3 regions of the Cupriavidus sp. 30B13 genome follow, and region 3 is predicted to be linked to each of the others. Evidence: predicted binding sites of a transcription regulator. Region 3 holds the regulator's gene; each other region holds the start of a gene.

Region 1 (5,866 bases), 1.5 Mb from region 3:
CGGCCAGGTTCATGCGCCACGCGTAGAGCGCCGCCATCAGCACGTAGACGATCAGCGCGCCCTGCGCGCCGACCCAGAACGAGAAGGGCCAGCCGAAGAAGTCGAAGCGCAGTTCGCGCGCGAACCAGCTGACCACGAACGTGACCACGAACCAGATCGCCAGCAGCGCGGCGATCCAGCGCAGGTTGCGGCGCCAGGCGCGGCGCGCGGCCGGGGAGGGCAGGTCGGACGGCATGCGCTGGCCGGGCGGCGGGACGGCGCTGCTCATGCGGCATCCCCGGCGACAGGCCGGCGCAGCGTGACGCGGAAGCAGGCCCCGGCCAGGCGCGGCTCCGACTGGTAGACGTTGTCGACGATGGCGACGTCGCCGCCGTGCTGCTGCACGATCTCGCGCACGATGGCCAGGCCCAGGCCGCTGCCCTGGGTCTGCGTGCCCAGCACGCGGTAGAAGCGCTCCATCACGCGCTCGCGCTCGGCCACCGGGATGCCCGGGCCGGTGTCTTCCACTTCGAGGTAGGCGAACGGCTCGAAGGCGTCCGCGCGCACGCGCACGGTGGCGTGGCCGCCGGCGGGCGTGTAGCGGATCGCGTTGTCGATCAGGTTGTTCAGCATCTCGGTAAGCATCAGGCGGTTGCCCTGCACCATGACGGGATGATCGTCGGCGTCGACGCCGAGGTCGATGCGGCGCGCCCACGCCTGCTGCAGCCAGTCCTTGACCACGTCGCGCGCCAGCGCGCTCAGGTCCAGCGGCGCCATGCTGCCGGCGCCGGCCAGGTTCTCCATGCGCGCCAGCGACAGCAACTGCGTCACCAGGTGCGCGGTGCGCTCGGAGCTGCCGGCGATCTGCGCCAGCGACTTGCGCAGCTCCTCCGGCGTCTGCTCGCGCTGCGCCAGCTCGGCCTGCATGCGCAGGCCCGCCAGCGGCGTCTTCATCTGGTGCGCGGCATCGGCGATAAAGCGTTTCTGCGTCTGCACCGACATGTCCAGGCGCGCCAGCAGGTCGTTGAAGGACGCCACCAGCGGCGTGATCTCCTGGGGCGCGGCGTGCTCGTCGATGGGGCTGGTATCGCCGGGGTTGCGCGCGCGGATGCGCTGCTGGATCGCGTTGAGCGGCGCCAGCCCGCGCGTCAGGCCGAACCACACCAGCACCACCGCCAGCGGCAGGATCACGAACTGCGGCAGGATCACGCCCTTGATGATTTCGTTGGCCAGGCGCGCGCGCTTGTCCAGGGTCTCGCCCACCTGCACCAGCACCGGCTGCGTGTCGCCGCCGTGCTTGAGGTCGACGTAGGTATAGGCCACGCGCACGTCGTTGCCGGCCACGCGGTCGTCGCGCAGCGACACCAGCCCGGCGTGGCCGCGGTCGTCTTCGCTGGGCAGCGGCAGGTCGTTGTCGCCGGCCACGAACTCGCCGTGCGTGCCGACCACCTGGTAGTAGATGTTGTCGCTCTCGTCGGCGCGCAGGATCTCGCGCGCGGACAGCGGCAGCTGCAGCGTGACGCGCCCGTTGACCTCGCGTACCTGCTGCGACAGCACGATGGCGCTGGCTTCCAGCGAGCGGTCGAACGGCCCGTTGGCGATGGACTTCGCCACCAGGTAGGTCACGGCGATGCTCATCGGCCACAGCAGCAGCAGCGGCGCCAGCATCCAGTCCAGGATCTCGCCGAACAGCGAGCGCGGCGACGGGTGGCCGGCGCTGTCTTCGAGGTGCGGCAGCGCTTCGGCCAATGCTTCGTCGCCCAGGCCGGCATCGGTGGCGCCGGCGGCATCGGTGGCATCGGCGGCAGCGGGTTTGGGGGGCGGCGTGACGGGCCGTGCGGCCCGCGCGCGCCGCCGGGGCAGTCGCAGCAGGCTCATGGCAGAAGGGTGGGCTGGTCCGGGGCGCGGTGGCCGGGGCAGGGACAGGGTCAGGCGGCGAGCGTGGCGGGCGGCGTCTCCCGGTTTCCTAGTCGTGCACCGCGGCGACCTGGAATTTCTCCAGGCAATAGCCCAGGCCGCGCACCGTGGCGATGCGGATGCCGCCCACCTCGATCTTCTTGCGCAGCCGGTGCACATAGACCTCGATGGCGTTGTTGCTGACTTCCTCGCCCCATTCGCACAGGTGGTCCACCAGTTGTTCCTTCGAGACCAGCCGCCCGGTGCGGGTCAGCAGGATTTCCAGCAGCCCCACCTCGCGCGCGGAGAGGTCCAGCATCTGCTCGTTCAGGTAGGCGATGCGGCCGACCTGGTCGAACGCCAGCGGGCCGTGGTGCGTGAGCGTGGCGCCGCCGCCCGCGCCGCGCCGCACCAGCGCGCGCACGCGCGCCTCCAGCTCGGACAGGGCGAAGGGCTTGGCCATGTAGTCGTCGGCGCCCAGGTCCAGCCCCTTGACGCGCTCGTCCACGCCGTCGGCGGCGGTCAGGATCAGCACCGGCAGCATGGCGCCGCGCGCGCGCAGGCGCTTGAGCACCTCCAGGCCGGGCAGGCGCGGCAGGCCGAGGTCGAGAATGAGCAGGTCGAAGGCCTGGGTGGATAGCGCCGAATCGGCTTCCACCCCGCTGGCGACATGGTCGACGGCATAGCCGGAGTGGCGCAGGGAGCGCGTGAGGCCGTCTGCCAGCACGTCGTCATCTTCGGCGATCAGAATACGCATGGTTGTCTCCACCCAGGCTCGGCTTTGTCGCCCCTTTGCCACCAGGTGTTGCCGGCGGTGCGGGCGGGGCTTGCCAAGCATACTGTTTTTTTATACAGTACCCGCTTGTTCCGGTCGCGTTGTGCGCGGCCGGCATCTACCGGATTCTTACCGGATTTTTTATCGGATTTCTCCACTGTCTCTCATATTACGCGCCGCTGCCACGGGCAGGGCACGTACCGAGTCGGGCGGCGGAGCGGGCGAAAGCCCGCAAAAGCAGGCAGCGCGCCACATGCGGCCTATTTATACACCATTGACGGAAGGACGACCATGGATGACGGCAAGAAGGCGGGTGCTGGCGTAAGCGCCGAAAAGCAGAAGGCGCTGGCGGCCGCGCTGGCCCAGATCGAGAAGCAGTTCGGCAAGGGCTCGATCATGAAACTGGGCGAAGCCGAAATCGACCAGGATATCCAGGTCGTGTCCACCGGTTCGCTGGGCCTGGACATCGCGCTGGGCGTCGGCGGCCTGCCGCGCGGCCGCGTGGTGGAAATCTACGGCCCGGAATCCTCGGGCAAGACCACGCTGACGCTGCAGGTGGTGGCCGAGATGCAGAAGCTGGGCGGCACCTGCGCCTTTATCGACGCCGAGCACGCGCTCGACGTCAACTACGCCAGCAAGCTCGGCGTGGCCGTGGGCGACCTGCTGATCTCGCAGCCGGACACCGGCGAGCAGGCCCTGGAAATCACCGACGCGCTGGTGCGCTCGGGCTCGGTCGACCTGATCGTGATCGACTCGGTGGCGGCCTTGGTGCCCAAGGCCGAAATCGAGGGCGAGATGGGCGATTCGCTGCCCGGCCTGCAGGCCCGCCTGATGAGCCAGGCGCTGCGCAAGCTGACCGGCACCATCAAGCGCACCAACTGCCTGGTGATCTTCATCAACCAGATCCGCATGAAGATCGGCGTGATGTTCGGTTCGCCCGAAACCACCACCGGCGGCAATGCCCTCAAGTTCTACGCCTCGGTGCGCCTCGACATCCGCCGCATCGGCTCGATCAAGAAGGGCGACGACGTGATCGGCAACGAAACCAAGGTCAAGGTGGTCAAGAACAAGGTCTCGCCGCCGTTCCGCGAAGCCTTCTTCGACATCCTCTACGGCCAGGGCATTTCGCGCCAGGGCGAGATCATCGACCTCGGCGTGGACGCCAAGATCGTCGAGAAGTCCGGCGCCTGGTACAGCTACAAGGGCGAGAAGATCGGCCAGGGCAAGGACAACGCGCGCGAATACCTGCGCGAGAATCCCGACATCGCCGACGAGATCGAGAACAAGGTGCGCGAGACGCTGGGCGTGGCGCTGATGAACGGCACGCCGGCCGCCGCGGCGACCGCGGACGCGGAGTGAACGTCCGCGGCCGGGCGGCAGCGCCCCGGCGCTGAGCTCGCCCGATCCGGACCCTGGCCGGGGCGGCACGTGCATGCGGCACGGCCGCCCCGGTGTGCATTCGCGACGTCTCTTTCATGGCCACTCGTCCCCCTCTTTCCCTGAAGGCCCGCGCGGTCGGTTACCTGTCGCGCCGTGAGCACAGCCGGGCGGAGCTGGCCCGCAAGCTGGCCCCGCACGCGGAATCGCCCGAAGCGCTGGAACAACTGCTGGACGCGCTCGAGCGCGAGAACTGGCTGTCCAATGCGCGCTTCGTCGACAGCCTGGTGCACCGCCGCGCCAGCCGCTACGGCGCCGCCCGCGTCATGCAGGAGGCGCGCACCCACCAGCTCGGCGGCGACCAGCTGGCGGACCTGCAGGAGCGCCTGCGCGATTCCGAGCTGGAGCGCGGCCGCGCGGTCTGGCAGAAGCGTTTCGGCGCGCCGCCGGCCACGCCCGAGGAAAAGGCAAGGCAGATCCGCTTCCTGGTGGCCCGCGGTTTCTCCCGCTCGGTGGTGAGCCAGGTCATCAAGGGCGCCGACGAATGGCTGGACGGCAGCGGCTGAAGCCGCCCCGCCGCCGTTGTGCGGTCGCAGCAGGGAAGGTCGCAGCACGGCGCCGTCCTGCACCGCTACGGGGCGCATACCTGCTTTGCCAGTAGGCGTATTTGGCGCGCTCCGGCGCGCTTTGCGGCGGCCGCCGGAGCGCATTCCGGCGCGCTTTCCCGCACCGCAGCAGGCCGTCCGCCCGGCGACAATCGCCGGCAACAGCACTCCGCGCAGTTTGTTCCCGGCCAAAGTTGTGCGGCATGTTAAAATCCTGCGGTTTTCCGGCCCAGCCGTCCTGCCCGGGACTGCCAAGCCGCTCCTTGGTCGTACTTCGTCGCAGTTCTATTAGCCGCCCGTTCCCCCGCTCCAGCCTGGTGTTATGCCGCTTTCCCCGCCCGTCAACCGCTCCCTGCGCCATCGTCGTGCCATCACGGCAGAGGCCTATCTTAGGGACGATGGCCTGTGGGATATCGAAGCGCGCCTGACCGACACCAAGCCGCGCGACATTCCGCTGGCCGGCGGCGGCGTGCGTCCGGTGGGCCAGCCGCTGCATGACCTGTGGCTGCGCGTCACCATCGACCTGCGCATGAACGTGGTGGACGCCGATGCCTGCTCCGACTGGGTGCCGTATCCCGGCCAGTGCGACACCATCGGCCCGGCCTACCGCAAGCTGGTCGGGCTGAACCTGATGAAGGGCTTCCGCAAGGCCGTGCGCGAGCGCCTGTCCGGCGTGGCCGGCTGCACCCACCTGACCGAGCTGGCCGGCGTGCTGCCGACCACCGCGATCCAGGCCTTCGCCGGCGACGTCTTCAATATCCGCGACGCCGGCACCGAAGACACCAATCCCGAACCCCCTTACCAGTTGCACGGCTGCCATGCCCTGCATTTCGAAGGTGAGGTGGTGCGCCAGTTTTACCCGCGCTGGTATGGTCACCAGCCGAAGCCGAGGATCAAGGCCGAAGGGTCTCCGATCCCGGCGGCGCAGCCAGCGGAGGCGCTCGCCGCCGCCGACGGCGGCGCCGTATCCCGCAGGCCCACCGGCACCTCCGGCTAAGCCGCACGGCCTGCAAAACGCCGAGATTCCATCTCTACACTTTTACGCCTACCCGAAAGGAAACACGCATGAATATCCATGAGTACCAAGGCAAGGAAATCCTGCGCAAATACAATGTGCCGGTTCCGCGCGGCATCCCCGCGTTCTCGGTCGAAGAGGCCCTGAAGGCTGCTGAGCAACTGGGCGGCCCGGTCTGGGTCGTCAAGGCGCAGATCCACGCGGGCGGCCGCGGCAAGG
Region 2 (5,866 bases), 1.8 Mb from region 3:
GCGCCGAGCCGCTGATCGCCGGGGACGACGCCGCGCCGGCCGGTCCCGACATGCGCGACGTGCGCGGGCAGGCACAGGCCCGCCGCGCCATGGAGATCGCCGCCGCCGGGCAGCACTCGGCGCTGCTGGTCGGCCCGCCCGGCACCGGCAAGTCCATGCTGGCCCAGCGCTTTCCCGGCCTGCTGCCGCCCATGACGCTGGAAGAAGCGCTGGAATCCGCCGCCGTGCAAAGCCTCACCGCGGCCGGCTTCCACCCCGCCCGCTGGCGCGAGCGGCCCTACCGGGCCCCGCACCACACCGCCTCGGCGGCGGCACTGGTCGGCGGCGGCGGCAATCCCCGGCCGGGCGAGATCTCGCTGGCCCATCACGGCGTGCTGTTCCTGGACGAACTGCCGGAGTTCGACCGCAAGGTGCTAGAAGTCCTGCGCGAACCGCTGGAGTCCGGCCGAGTCACCATCTCGCGCGCCGCGCGACAGTCGGACTTCCCGGCCCGCTTCCAGTTCGTCGCCGCCATGAACCCCTGCCCCTGCGGCTACCTCGGCCATCCGTCCCGGCCCTGCCGCTGCACGCCCGACCAGGTGCTGCGCTACCAGTCCCGGCTGTCCGGCCCGCTGCTCGACCGCATCGACCTGCAGATCGAGGTGCCCGCCCAGGACCAGCAGGAAATGCTCGACGGCCCGCCCGGCGAGGCCAGCGCCGACGTGCGCGAGCGCGTACTGACCGCGCGCGCCCGGCAGCAGGCGCGCCAGGGCAAACCCAACGCCGCGCTGGCCGGCCGCGAGATCGACGAGCACTGCCCGCTCGCGCCCGAGGCGCAGGCGATGCTGCGCGGCGCCATGGCCAAGCTGGCCTGGTCGGCGCGCGCTTATTTCCGCGTATTGAAGATCGCCCGCACGGTGGCGGACCTGGAAGGGGCCGAGCTACTGCAGCCCGGCCATGTGGGCGAGGCGATCCAGTACCGGCGAGCGTTGCGCACGCCGTGAGCGGATTGTGAAAGACCGGGAACTAGCACGAGAGAGATGTACCCACGCGGTTGGCGCAAGCGTAGGAGAGAGCAGGCTATTTGTGAAATCGCCGCTTGATTTTCATTTATACGAAAGCCAGAAAACACCTTCTAGGCTGCACACGGCATCGGGAAATCGGATCGACCACCCTGTCTGCTGGCACGGCGCGGACTTTGTCACCCGAACTTCGCTCGGGAAGCGGAAGCACGGTATGTCCCGGGCCGGCGCGCGATGTGTCTTTATCCGCGCGGCGGCACCGCGACGGGCGGCTCGGCCGGCGGCGGATCGTCCTCGGGCGGCAGCGGCAGGTCGGGGGGCACGCCCGGCGGCCCGGGCTCCTCCACCGGCGGCACGGTATGGCGCGGACGCCCGGACGGCAGGGCCTGCAAGAGGGTGGGACTGCGCATGGCTGGACTCCGCGACGGGGCAATGCACCTATTTAAGCAAACCGGCGCCCCGGGAGCCAGCGGCGATGCGGCGCCGGCAGGCCGCCGCTCAGCCCGGATGGCGCCGCACGAAGAACAGCGCCGTGCCCACCGCCACCAGCACGCTGCCGAACACGCGGTTCTGCCAGCGCATGGCGCGCGCGTTGCGGAACAGGCCACGCATGCGCGACGCCAGCAGCGCGTAGCCGTGCATCACCACCAGGTCCACGCCGCACATGGTCGCGGCCAGCACGGCGAGCTGGGGCGCCAGCGGACGGGCGGGATCGATGAACTGCGGCAGCACCGCGACCATGAAGATGATGCCCTTGGGATTGGTCACGTTGGTCAGCAGGCCGGTGGCGAAGCGCCGGCGCGGGCTGAGCGCGGCCACGCGCGGGGCGGCCGCCGTATCGGCCTCGGCCGGGCTGTCTTCCACGCGCGCGCGCCATTGCTGCACGCCCAGGTAGATCAGGTACAGCGCGCCCACCGTCTTGACCACGGCGAAGGCGTGCTCGGAAGCCAGCAGCAGCGCGCCCAGGCCGCCGCCCGCCACCAGCAGGATGATCACCAGCCCGGCCTGCAGGCCGAAGATGGTGGTGGTGGTCTTGCGCAGCCCGTAGGACAGGCCGTGGCTCATCGACAGCACCGCGCCCGACCCCGGCGACACGGCAATCACCCAGCAGGCCGCGAAATAGGCCAGCCAAACTTCCCAACGCATGACATCACTCCTTGAAAAAACCGTTGCACCGGTCCCGCAGGCTCGAACCGCGCTCAGAACGGGTGGAAGCCCGTCAGGAACTGGTCGATCTGCTCCGCCTGGCGCTGGTCGCGCGCCGCGTCGCCGGACTCCAGCACCACCGCCTGGTAGACGCGCACGCCCGAGGCCACCAGCCGCGCGGTCAGCCGGCGCGGCGCCTGGTCCTGCGGCGACACCGCCGCCACCTGCACCTCCACGCCCGGCAGCGCCACCGCCGGCGTGGCGGCCGACATCACCGTCACCTGGCGGGTCTTGACCGCCCCGGCGGGATGCGGGCCGAGATTGCCGAGCAGCCCGGCCTGCATCGATTCCAGCGCGGCCTGGCGCAAGGCGGCGTCGTCGGCGGGCAAGGTCACCACGCCCACCGCGAACAGGGTCTCGTCGACGCGCGCGGCCTCCATCGTCATCGGCAGCTTGCGCCCGGCGATCGCCACCTCGCGCGCGGCGCCGGTCGGCTTGCCCGGGTAGAGCGCGGCGTAGGCACCCTCGCTGGACTGGATGGTGCGCCAGTCATAGCGCGGCGAGCACGCGGCCAATGCGCAGACGGCGGCGGCTGCGCCAAGAACGGACAGCGTGGACGGCAGGCGGGCAAACCAGGCGTGGAGCATCGCGGCGGCGGTAGGCGAAGAGGATAGGAGGAAGAGGATAGCGCAGCGGTCCCGCGGACTGCCGCGGCATGATGGTGCGGTCCCGCACCCGCGGCAGGCCGGCATGGCCCCGCGGATGCGAGCGGAAGCCGCTATTATCGGGGAACCCGCGCAAGCGCGCGCATTCCCTGCCCGGCCATGCCACGTTTCCCCCGCCTTTCGCCATCGCCGCCGCCCCCCGGGACGCGCGTCCGGCATGCCGTGGCCGCCCTGCTGCTGGGCGCCGCCCTGCTCGCCGGCGGCGCGGGCGCGCAGGCCGCGCCCGCCCATCTGCCTCCCGCCACCGACCTCGCCGCGCAAGGCGCGGCCGCCGCCGGCAGGGGCGAGCCGCTCGTGGTGCTGGTCAGCCTGCCCGGCTGCGTCTACTGCGAAACCGTGCGCCGCAATTATCTCGGCCCGCAGGCCGCCGCCGGCGAAATCGAGGCGCGCGAGCTGGACATGACCGCCGGCACGCCGCTGCGCAATGCCGACGGCACCATGACCACCGCGCGCGAATGGGCGCGCAGCCACAACGTGTCGGTGGCGCCCACGGTGCTGTTCCTCGACGCGCGCGGCCGCTCGCTGGCCTCGCCGCTGCGCGGCCTGCAGCCGGATTTCTACGGCGCCTACCTGGAGCAGGCGCTGGACCAGGCCCGCGCGGCGCTGGCCGCGCCCCGCTGATTCAACGCTGATTCAACGCTGATTCCACGCCGATTCCACGCCGCCGTCGCGCGGCACTGCGGCCAATCGCCGCAGCCTGGCCGCCCCGGGCATTGCCTCCGGCAGCGCAGCGGCCGCGGCAGTAGAATAGGAGCTTGTCCCTGACCCGCCGGCATGATCCGCCGGCAAGCATCATGACGACCTCGGCCTCCCCCGCCAAGTCCATCCCGGCCACCGCCTCCGCCCGACGCAAGCTCTGGCCCGTCGCCGGCGCCGTGGTGCTGGTCGCCGTGCTCGGCTTCTTCGGCTACCGCGCCATCGCGCCGGCCAACTCCGCGCCGCCCGCCACCTTCACCCTGCTGTCGGGCGAAAAGGTCAGCACCGCCGACCTCAAGGGCAAGGTCTACCTGGTCAACTTCTGGGCCACCAGTTGCGTCACCTGCGTCAAGGAGATGCCGGAAATGGTCCGCACCTACGACAAGTTCAAGGGCAAGGGCCTGGAGTTCGTGGCCGTGGCGATGAGCTACGACCCGCCCATGTACGTGATGAATTATGCGCAAACGCGCCAGCTGCCGTTCAAGGTGGCGATGGATTCCGACGGCGCCGCCGCCAAGGCCTTCGGCGAAGTGCAGCTGACCCCGACCACCTTCGTGATCGACAAGGACGGCCACATCCTCAAGCGCTACGTGGGCGAACCCGAGTGGGACGCACTGCACAAACTGCTCGACGGCGCCCTGGCCAAGGCCGCCTGACCGCGCCCGGTCCCCCGATCCTTTCCCTGCGCCAGCCTTTGCAGGCACTGTCCTGATGGCAAGGCCGCGCGCGCAACGCTGCGGCTTGCGCGCGCGGCCTGTATGGATATACAGTTACCGGCAGCCGTTTTTCGCCTTCGTCCCGCCCATGCCCGGCAGCGCACATGCGCGCGCCCGCATCCCTGAGGCCCTGCCGTGTTACTCGATTCCGCCCCTGTCGCCACGCCCGGCGATGCCCGTCCAGCCCCGCCCGCCCCGCCGCCACAGCCCGCCGCGGACGTGCCGCCGCATCTGGCCAGGCTGAACCCCGAGCAGCGCGCCGCCGTGACGCACGAGGCGGCCGCGCCGCTGCTGATCATCGCCGGCGCCGGCTCGGGCAAGACCAATACGCTGGCGCACCGCGTGGCGCACCTGGTGCTGGGCGGCGCCGATCCACGCCGCATCCTGCTGCTGACGTTCTCGCGGCGCGCCGCCGCCGAGATGGGGCGCCGCGTCGAGCGCATCGTCGACCAGGCGCTCGGCAACCAGGCCAGCGGCGCCGGGCGCGCCGCGCTGCAATGGTCGGGCACCTTCCACGCCATCGGCGCGCGCCTGCTGCGCGAGTACGCCGAGACGCTGGGCCTGTCGCCCGCCTTCACCATCAGCGACCGCGGCGACGCCGCCGACCTGATGAACATGGTGCGGCACGACCTCGGCCTGTCGGCGCAGGCCTCGCGCTTCCCGCGCAAGGAAACCTGCCTGTCGATCTACTCGCGCGTGGTCAACACCCAGGCCCCGCTCGAAGACGTGCTCAAGCACTGGTTCCCGCGCTACGCCCAGTGGGCCGACGCGCTGCGCGGCCTGTTCGCCGGCTACGTGGAGGCCAAGCAGAAGCAGCAGGTGCTCGACTACGACGACCTGCTGCTCTACTGGGCCCAGGCGCTCGGCGAACCGGCGCTGGCGCAGGACATGGGCGCGCGCTTCGACCACGTGCTGGTCGACGAATACCAGGACACCAACGCGCTGCAGGCCGCCATCCTGCTGGCGCTCAAGCCGCACGGGCGCGGCCTCACGGTGGTGGGCGACGACGCCCAGTCCATCTATGCCTTCCGTGGCGCCACGGTGCGCAACATCCTCGATTTCCCCACGCAGTTCTCGCCGGCGGCGGACACGGTCACGCTGTCGCAGAACTACCGCTCCACGCAGCCCATCCTGTCGGCCGCCAACGCCGTGATCGGCCTGGCGGCCGAGCGCTTCACCAAGGACCTGTGGTCCGAGCGCGCCTCGGCCGAAAAGCCGCACATCGTGGTGGTCAACGACGAAGCCGACCAGGCCCGCTACGTGGCCGAGCAGATCCTGGCGCGGCGCGAGGCCGGGCTGGCGCTGATCTCGCAGGCGGTGCTGTTCCGCGCCGCCGACTACAGCGCCCAGCTGGAGATCGAGCTGGTCCGCCGCAACATCCCGTTCGTGAAGTTCGGCGGCCTGAAATTCCTGGAATCGACCCACGTCAAGGACGTGCTGGCGGTGGTGCGCTGGATGGAAAACCCGCGCGACCGCATGGCGGCCTTCCGCAGCCTGCAACTGATGCCCGGCGTGGGGCCCAAGACCGCCGCGCGCGTGCTCGACGCCATCGAGGTCGCCACCGAGCCGCTGTTCGCGCTCG
Region 3 (5,866 bases):
TTAAAACGTCGTGAGACAGTTTGGTCCCTATCTGCCGTGGGCGTTGGAATCTTGACGGGGGCTGCTCCTAGTACGAGAGGACCGGAGTGGACGTACCGCTGGTGTACCTGTTGTCTCGCCAGAGGCATCGCAGGGTAGCTATGTACGGAAGAGATAACCGCTGAAAGCATCTAAGCGGGAAACTCGCCTGAAGATGAGGATTCCCTGGAGGCTTGACCTCCTTGAAGGGTCGTTCGAGACCAGGACGTTGATAGGCTGGGTGTGGAAGCGCAGTAATGCGTTAAGCTAACCAGTACTAATTGCCCGTAAGGCTTGATCCTATAACCAGTGTGTTTCTGCCTGGTTGAGTGTATCGCGTGCCGCTGCCCAGCAGCCTGGCCGATACAAGACACAACCTGACTACATCCCTATTTGCTGTGTTGGCCAGTTCGCCAGCACGGCACACCGTTTATGCCTGGTGACCATAGCGAGTTGGAACCACCCCTTCCCATCCCGAACAGGACCGTGAAACGACTCCACGCCGATGATAGTGCGGATACCCGTGTGAAAGTAGGTAATCGCCAGGCTCTCCCTTGAAACCCCCCAGTACCTCCTACTGGGGGGTTTTGCTTTTGGGCGGCGACGATAAGCTCGCGACGATAAAATCAGATCCGCGTGCCCCTTGCCGTGCGATAGCGCCTGATCCGGCTATGGCGTCTAGTCGGACGATTGCCGCAAAATCCGCATCCCGCGTTTGACCGCCATCACCACCACGGTGACCAGCGCGCCTGCCGCAATGCCTGCCGCGCCATTGACGAGCAGGGGGACAAATATCCCGATACCTCCTCCCAGGCCTGGCAAATCTGCCAGCAACGTGTGGGCGAACTCCGTCACCTGGTGCGCGCCAGGAAATCCATGTACAAGAATCCCGCCGCCGACCAGGAACATGGCCACCGTACCCGCTACCGAGAGCGCGCGCATCAACCATGGCGCCATGCGCAGGATGGCGTGGCCGGTGGCGCGCGCAGCCGCCGACTGCCGCTGGCGAAGATAAATCCCGGCGTCATCCAGTCTGACGATGCCGGCCACCAGGCCGTAGACGCCTGCGGTCATGACAAGCGCGATGACCGACAACACGGCCACCTGCGTGCCGAACGTCGCCTCGGAAACGGTGCCAAGGGAGATCACGATAATCTCCGCGGACAGGATGAAGTCCGTGCGGACCGCGCCGCGAATCTTGGTTTTTTCAAGCGCCGCCGGATCCATTGCCGGAGGCCGGCCATGGCTAGGCCCTGCATCTGAAACCTTCCGATGCAGAAGACTGTGCGTCACCTTCTCGAATCCCTCGTAGCAGAGAAAGGTGCCTCCCGCCATCAGCAAAGGCACGATCGCCCAGGGAACCGCCGCACTGATCGCAAGTGCCGATGGCACCAGGATTGCCTTGTTCCGCAACGAGCCCTTCGCCACCGCCCACACTACCGGCAGCTCGCGGTCGGCTTTCACATCGCTGACTTGCTGGGCGTTGAGAGTGAGATCGTCGCCGAGTACGCCGGCGGTATTCTTGGCGGCGACCTTGCTCATGGTCGCCACGTCGTCAAGGATGGACGTGATGTCGTCGATCAGCAGCAGCAGGCTCGAGCCGGCCATGTCCAATCTCCTGGATGTGGTGTCGTCAGGATAATGCCATCCCCTGTAGACGACATGCCGCCGCGGCGCACGGATAGCGGTCCGGAACCCCAGACAGAAAAAGAAAACCCCGCCGGGCACGGATGCCCGGCGGGGACAGGAAGCCGCGCCGTGCCCAGCGGAGGGCGACGATGCGAGATTCAAGGCTAGCAGGGCAAAGGGGCGCTGACTGTCAACAACTGTCACCGTGGCAATCTGCCCATGTCACCGAAAAAAATGCCGCTGGACCTGGGGAGAGGCGCAGCGGCATCGTGAAGTGTCGAATATGGGCACCAAGCGGAAAGGTGCCACGACCAGCATAAGAGGCAATGCATCGTCTGGCTGTCAACAATTGCAAACGGTCCGACCCGCGCGAAGGGCGGCTGGGAGTATCGGCTGGGGCAATGACGCGGATCGACGGCGGGCGAAATGCCGCTGGAGGACTACGGACGTGGAAGAAGGGCGCATTTCCGCCGGGGGAATTGGCGCGGATCGATATGGAAAGCCGAAGCCCAAAACAAAAACAGCGCCTTGGCTAAGGCGCTGTTTTGTAGAACGAATTCTTGGGGTGGCTGATGGGACTCGAACCCACGACGACAGGAATCACAATCCTGGACTCTACCAACTGAGCTACAGCCACCGTCGTTGTCTTTCAGCTGAGTGCTGATCGACGAAAAACAAGATTATACAAACTTCAATAACGGATGGCTAGTACTTCGCTCAAAAAAATCTGGAAGCCGGCGCAGGCCCGCATAGACAGGATCCTGGCGCCGTCCTCATGCGGAAAGCTTGGGCAGGTCTTCCAGTTCGAGCATGCGGCAGATGGCGGCCATGCTGCCAACCATGGTGCGGCGCTGCGCGCCCTGATAGATGCGCACGCCTTTGGACTGGCGGAACGGCACGGGCTTGACGGGGCGGCGGGACGAGAAGCGGTTGGCTGGCAGCATGGCTACACCTGATGATTTGCAACAACGGTTGACGGCACCCGCGGGGCGGATGGGGTTGGCATATCGGGTGCAGCTCGAGGCGGGCGAGCCCGCTCCAGCCGCACTTGGGGCTTGGGACTTTCAGAACGCGCCGGTACGGATCAGGCCGACGGCAATGCCTTCCAGGGAGAACTCTTCCCGGTCCGGCTCGACGATGATGTTGGTGAAATCGGGGTTTTCCGCGATCAGTTCGATCGTGTCGCCGCGGCGGTTGAGGCGTTTGACGGTGACGTCGTCGCCGAGGCGGGCCACCACGATCTTGCCGTTGGCGGCTTCGCTGGCGCGCTTGACCGCGAGCAGGTCGCCGTCGAGGATGCCGGCGTCGCGCATGCTCAGGCCGCGCACGCGCAGCAGGTAATCAGGCTGGACCTCGAAGACGGAGGCATCCACCTGGTACTGCCGGTCGATGTGTTCCGCGGCCAGGATCGGGCTGCCAGCCGCGACGCGTCCGACCAGCGGCAGCGTCAGTTGCATGACGCCGGCCATGGGCAGGGAGAACTGGTCGGGAAGTTCGGAATCGCTGCGCGACACCTTGAGGCGGATGCCGCGCGACGCGCCGGGCGTGAGCTCGATCACGCCCTTGCGGGCCAGCGCGCGAAGATGTTCTTCCGCGGCATTGGGCGAAGAGAAGCCGAACTTGGCGGCGATCTCGGCGCGCGTCGGCGGAAAGCCGGTGTGCTGAAGGGTGCTGCGAATCAGGTCGAAAATCTGCTGCTGCCGCGGTGTCAGGGTCGCCATGGTCGCCGTTGTTCGCTGTTATTAGAGGGCACTGTATGTTTAAACAGTATGCTGTGATTTTATACAGTATCGAGTGAAGTGCAAGCGGAATTTTTGGGCACACGCTCATGGACAGGCGCTTCGCAACGCGCTAGCGCGGCGGAACGCTTTGCGGGGCGGCGGTATCGGCGGGGTTACAATCCGCGCACGCGCCATCGTTCTGATCGAGCGTCTTCCGATTCCAGGCTTCCCGAATACGTCCCCGCCATGTCCTCACTGCGTCGCGTCGTTGTGCTTGCCACCGGCGGTACCATTGCCGGTTCCTCGTCCAATCCCGCCAGCAGCGCCAAGTACCAGGCGGCCACCGTGCCGGTGACGGCGCTGCTCGGGGCCGTGCCCGCGCTGGGCGAGGTGGCGCGCATCGAGGCGGAGCAGGTGGCGCAGGTGGACAGCAAGGACATGTCGTTCGCGCTCTGGTCTAAGCTGGTCGAGCGGATCCGTTTCTGGTCCGCGCAGCCTGACGTCGCCGGCATTGTCGTGACCCACGGCACCGACACGCTGGAGGAAACGGCGATGGTGCTGCACCTGGCTTGTCCGGCCACGCTGCCTGTCGTCCTGACTGCCGCCATGCGGCCGTCGACCTCGCTGTCCGCCGACGGGCCACTGAACCTGCTCGATGCGGTGCGCGTGGCCAGCCATGCGGAATCGGCGGGGAAGGGCGTGCTGGTGGTGATCAACCAGGAAATCCACGCCGCGCGCGATGCCGTGAAAGCCCATGCGGCGGCGGTGAACGCCTTTGCTTCGCCGCTGGGCGGCCCCATCGGTTATGTGCAGGACGATTTCGTCTGTTTCACCCGTGCCCCGATGCGGCTGCCCGCCGTGCCGATGCCGGTGCCACGGGCATGGCCCCAGGTGGAAATCGTCGCCAGCTACGCGCAGCCAGGGCGGGTAATGGTCGACGCGCTGGCCGCGGCCGGCGTGGACGGCCTCGTGGTGGCGGCCGCCGGCAATGGCTCGATCCACCAGTCGCTGGCGGAGGCGCTGGCCGAGGCAGCCGCGGGCGGCGTGGCGGTCGTGCGCAGTTCGCGTACCGGGGCGGGGCATGTGGCGATACCGGCCCCTCCGCGGCCTGCGGCCGGCATGTTCGTGTCGGCCGGCGACCTGAATCCGTATAAGGCGCGCGTGCTGCTGCTGCTGGCGCTGGCTGCCGCGCCCGGGCTGGCTGCGGATCCGGCGGCGCTGCAGGCCACCTTCGCCAATAACTGAAGCAGCTTGCCCTGTGCGTTGAAAGCGCGCTATAATTTAAGGCTATCCAACCTTGCTACACCGGACATGGCGCCCGGGTGGCTTATCCAAAAGGAGCGTCAATGCGTCATTACGAAATCGTATTTATCGTCCATCCGGACCAGAGCGAACAGGTCCCGGCCATGATCGAGCGTTACAAGACGCTGGTCACCTCGCAGGAAGGCCAGATCCATCGCGTGGAAGACTGGGGCCGCCGTCAGATGGCCTACATGATCCAGAAGCTGGCCAAGGCTCACTACGTTTGCCTGAACATCGAATGCGGCAAGGAAACCCTGGCTGAACTCGAACACGCGTTCAAGTTCAACGATGCGGTGCTGCGCCACCTCATCGTTCAGACCAAGAAGGCCGAAACCGCACCGTCCCCGATGATGAAGGAAGTGCAGCGCGAAGAAGCCCGCAAGGCCGCGCAACAAACCACTGAAGGCCAGGCCGCCTGAGTGCGGACCGCTGCGGTTGCTGACGGCGCCGGATATTCCGCGCGCCGCGGCGGCACGAGCGGGCATGGGAACGGGTACCGCCAAGGGAGGCAGCGTTGAACCAGTTGAGGCTCTGCGCAACCCTCGCCGAACGCGATGCCCTGCGCTATACCCCGGCCGGTGTCCCCGTCGTCAACTGCATCCTGCAGTACGCGGGCGAGACCGTCGAGGCGCAAACGCCCAGGCAGGTGGAATTCGCCATCGCCGCCATGGGAATCGGGCAGATCGGACAACGGCTCGAGCGCACACCGCTCGGCGCCATGCTCGACTGCGAAGGATTCCTGGCCCGCAAGCACCGCAACAGCAAGGCTCTCGTCTTTCACATCACTGGATGTAAAGCATTCGAAAAGGATTGAATCATGGCATTCGTCAAACGTGACAACAAGAACAAGAAGCGCTTCCAACAGCAGAACCCGCTGTTCAAGCGCAAGCGCTTCTGCCGCTTCACCGTGGCCGGCGTGGAACAGATCGACTACAAGGATCTGGACACCCTGAAGGATTTCATCGGCGACAACGGCAAGATCACGCCGGCCCGCCTGACCGGTACCAAGGCTCACTATCAGCGTCAGCTCGATACGGCCATCAAGCGCGCGCGTTTCCTCGCGCTGATGCCCTACACCGACCTGCACAAGAACTGATCGGCCCTAGGTCCGTCAAGGAGAAAACACGATGCAAATCATTCTGCTGGAAAAAGTCATCAACCTGGGCAACCTGGGTGACATCGTTCGCGTGAAGGAC

Evidence for each region. Region 3 encodes LexA, which represses DNA repair genes until DNA is damaged. Its sites were predicted from a motif close to ACTGTATNNNNATACAGT; they were not measured.
Region 1: recA (recombinase RecA) is a predicted target of LexA. The motif match lies at 2,714-2,731, and genes of this name have one in related genera.
Region 2: ACKI2N_RS02930 (ATP-dependent helicase) is a predicted target of LexA. The motif match lies at 4,322-4,339, and genes of this name have one in related genera.

Annotation. Positions count from the first base shown of each region.
Region 1 is NZ_CP188223.1:941,956-947,821, forward strand. Features, by position in the region: gene ACKI2N_RS04455 (DUF4212 domain-containing protein) at 1-268, opposite strand, end outside; gene ACKI2N_RS04460 (sensor histidine kinase N-terminal domain-containing protein) at 265-1,857, opposite strand; gene ACKI2N_RS04465 (response regulator) at 1,946-2,632, opposite strand; gene recA (recombinase RecA) at 2,942-4,009, shown strand; gene recX (recombination regulator RecX) at 4,126-4,593, shown strand; gene ACKI2N_RS04480 (DUF2889 domain-containing protein) at 4,955-5,629, shown strand; gene sucC (ADP-forming succinate--CoA ligase subunit beta) at 5,698-5,866, shown strand, end outside.
Region 2 is NZ_CP188223.1:615,379-621,244, reverse strand. Features, by position in the region: gene ACKI2N_RS02960 (YifB family Mg chelatase-like AAA ATPase) at 1-983, shown strand, start outside; gene ACKI2N_RS02955 (hypothetical protein) at 1,244-1,411, opposite strand; gene ACKI2N_RS02950 (LysE family transporter) at 1,500-2,147, opposite strand; gene ACKI2N_RS02945 (hypothetical protein) at 2,201-2,794, opposite strand; gene ACKI2N_RS02940 (thioredoxin) at 2,972-3,493, shown strand; gene ACKI2N_RS02935 (TlpA disulfide reductase family protein) at 3,667-4,224, shown strand; gene ACKI2N_RS02930 (ATP-dependent helicase) at 4,504-5,866, shown strand, end outside.
Region 3 is NZ_CP188223.1:2,463,601-2,469,466, reverse strand. Features, by position in the region: rRNA gene ACKI2N_RS11315 (23S ribosomal RNA) at 1-320, shown strand, start outside; rRNA gene rrf (5S ribosomal RNA) at 454-566, shown strand; gene ACKI2N_RS11305 (DUF808 domain-containing protein) at 697-1,626, opposite strand; tRNA gene ACKI2N_RS11300 (tRNA-His) at 2,209-2,284, opposite strand; gene ACKI2N_RS11295 (hypothetical protein) at 2,421-2,591, opposite strand; gene lexA (transcriptional repressor LexA) at 2,712-3,368, opposite strand; gene ACKI2N_RS11285 (asparaginase) at 3,615-4,613, shown strand; gene rpsF (30S ribosomal protein S6) at 4,715-5,089, shown strand; gene priB (primosomal replication protein N) at 5,185-5,484, shown strand; gene rpsR (30S ribosomal protein S18) at 5,488-5,766, shown strand; gene rplI (50S ribosomal protein L9) at 5,798-5,866, shown strand, end outside.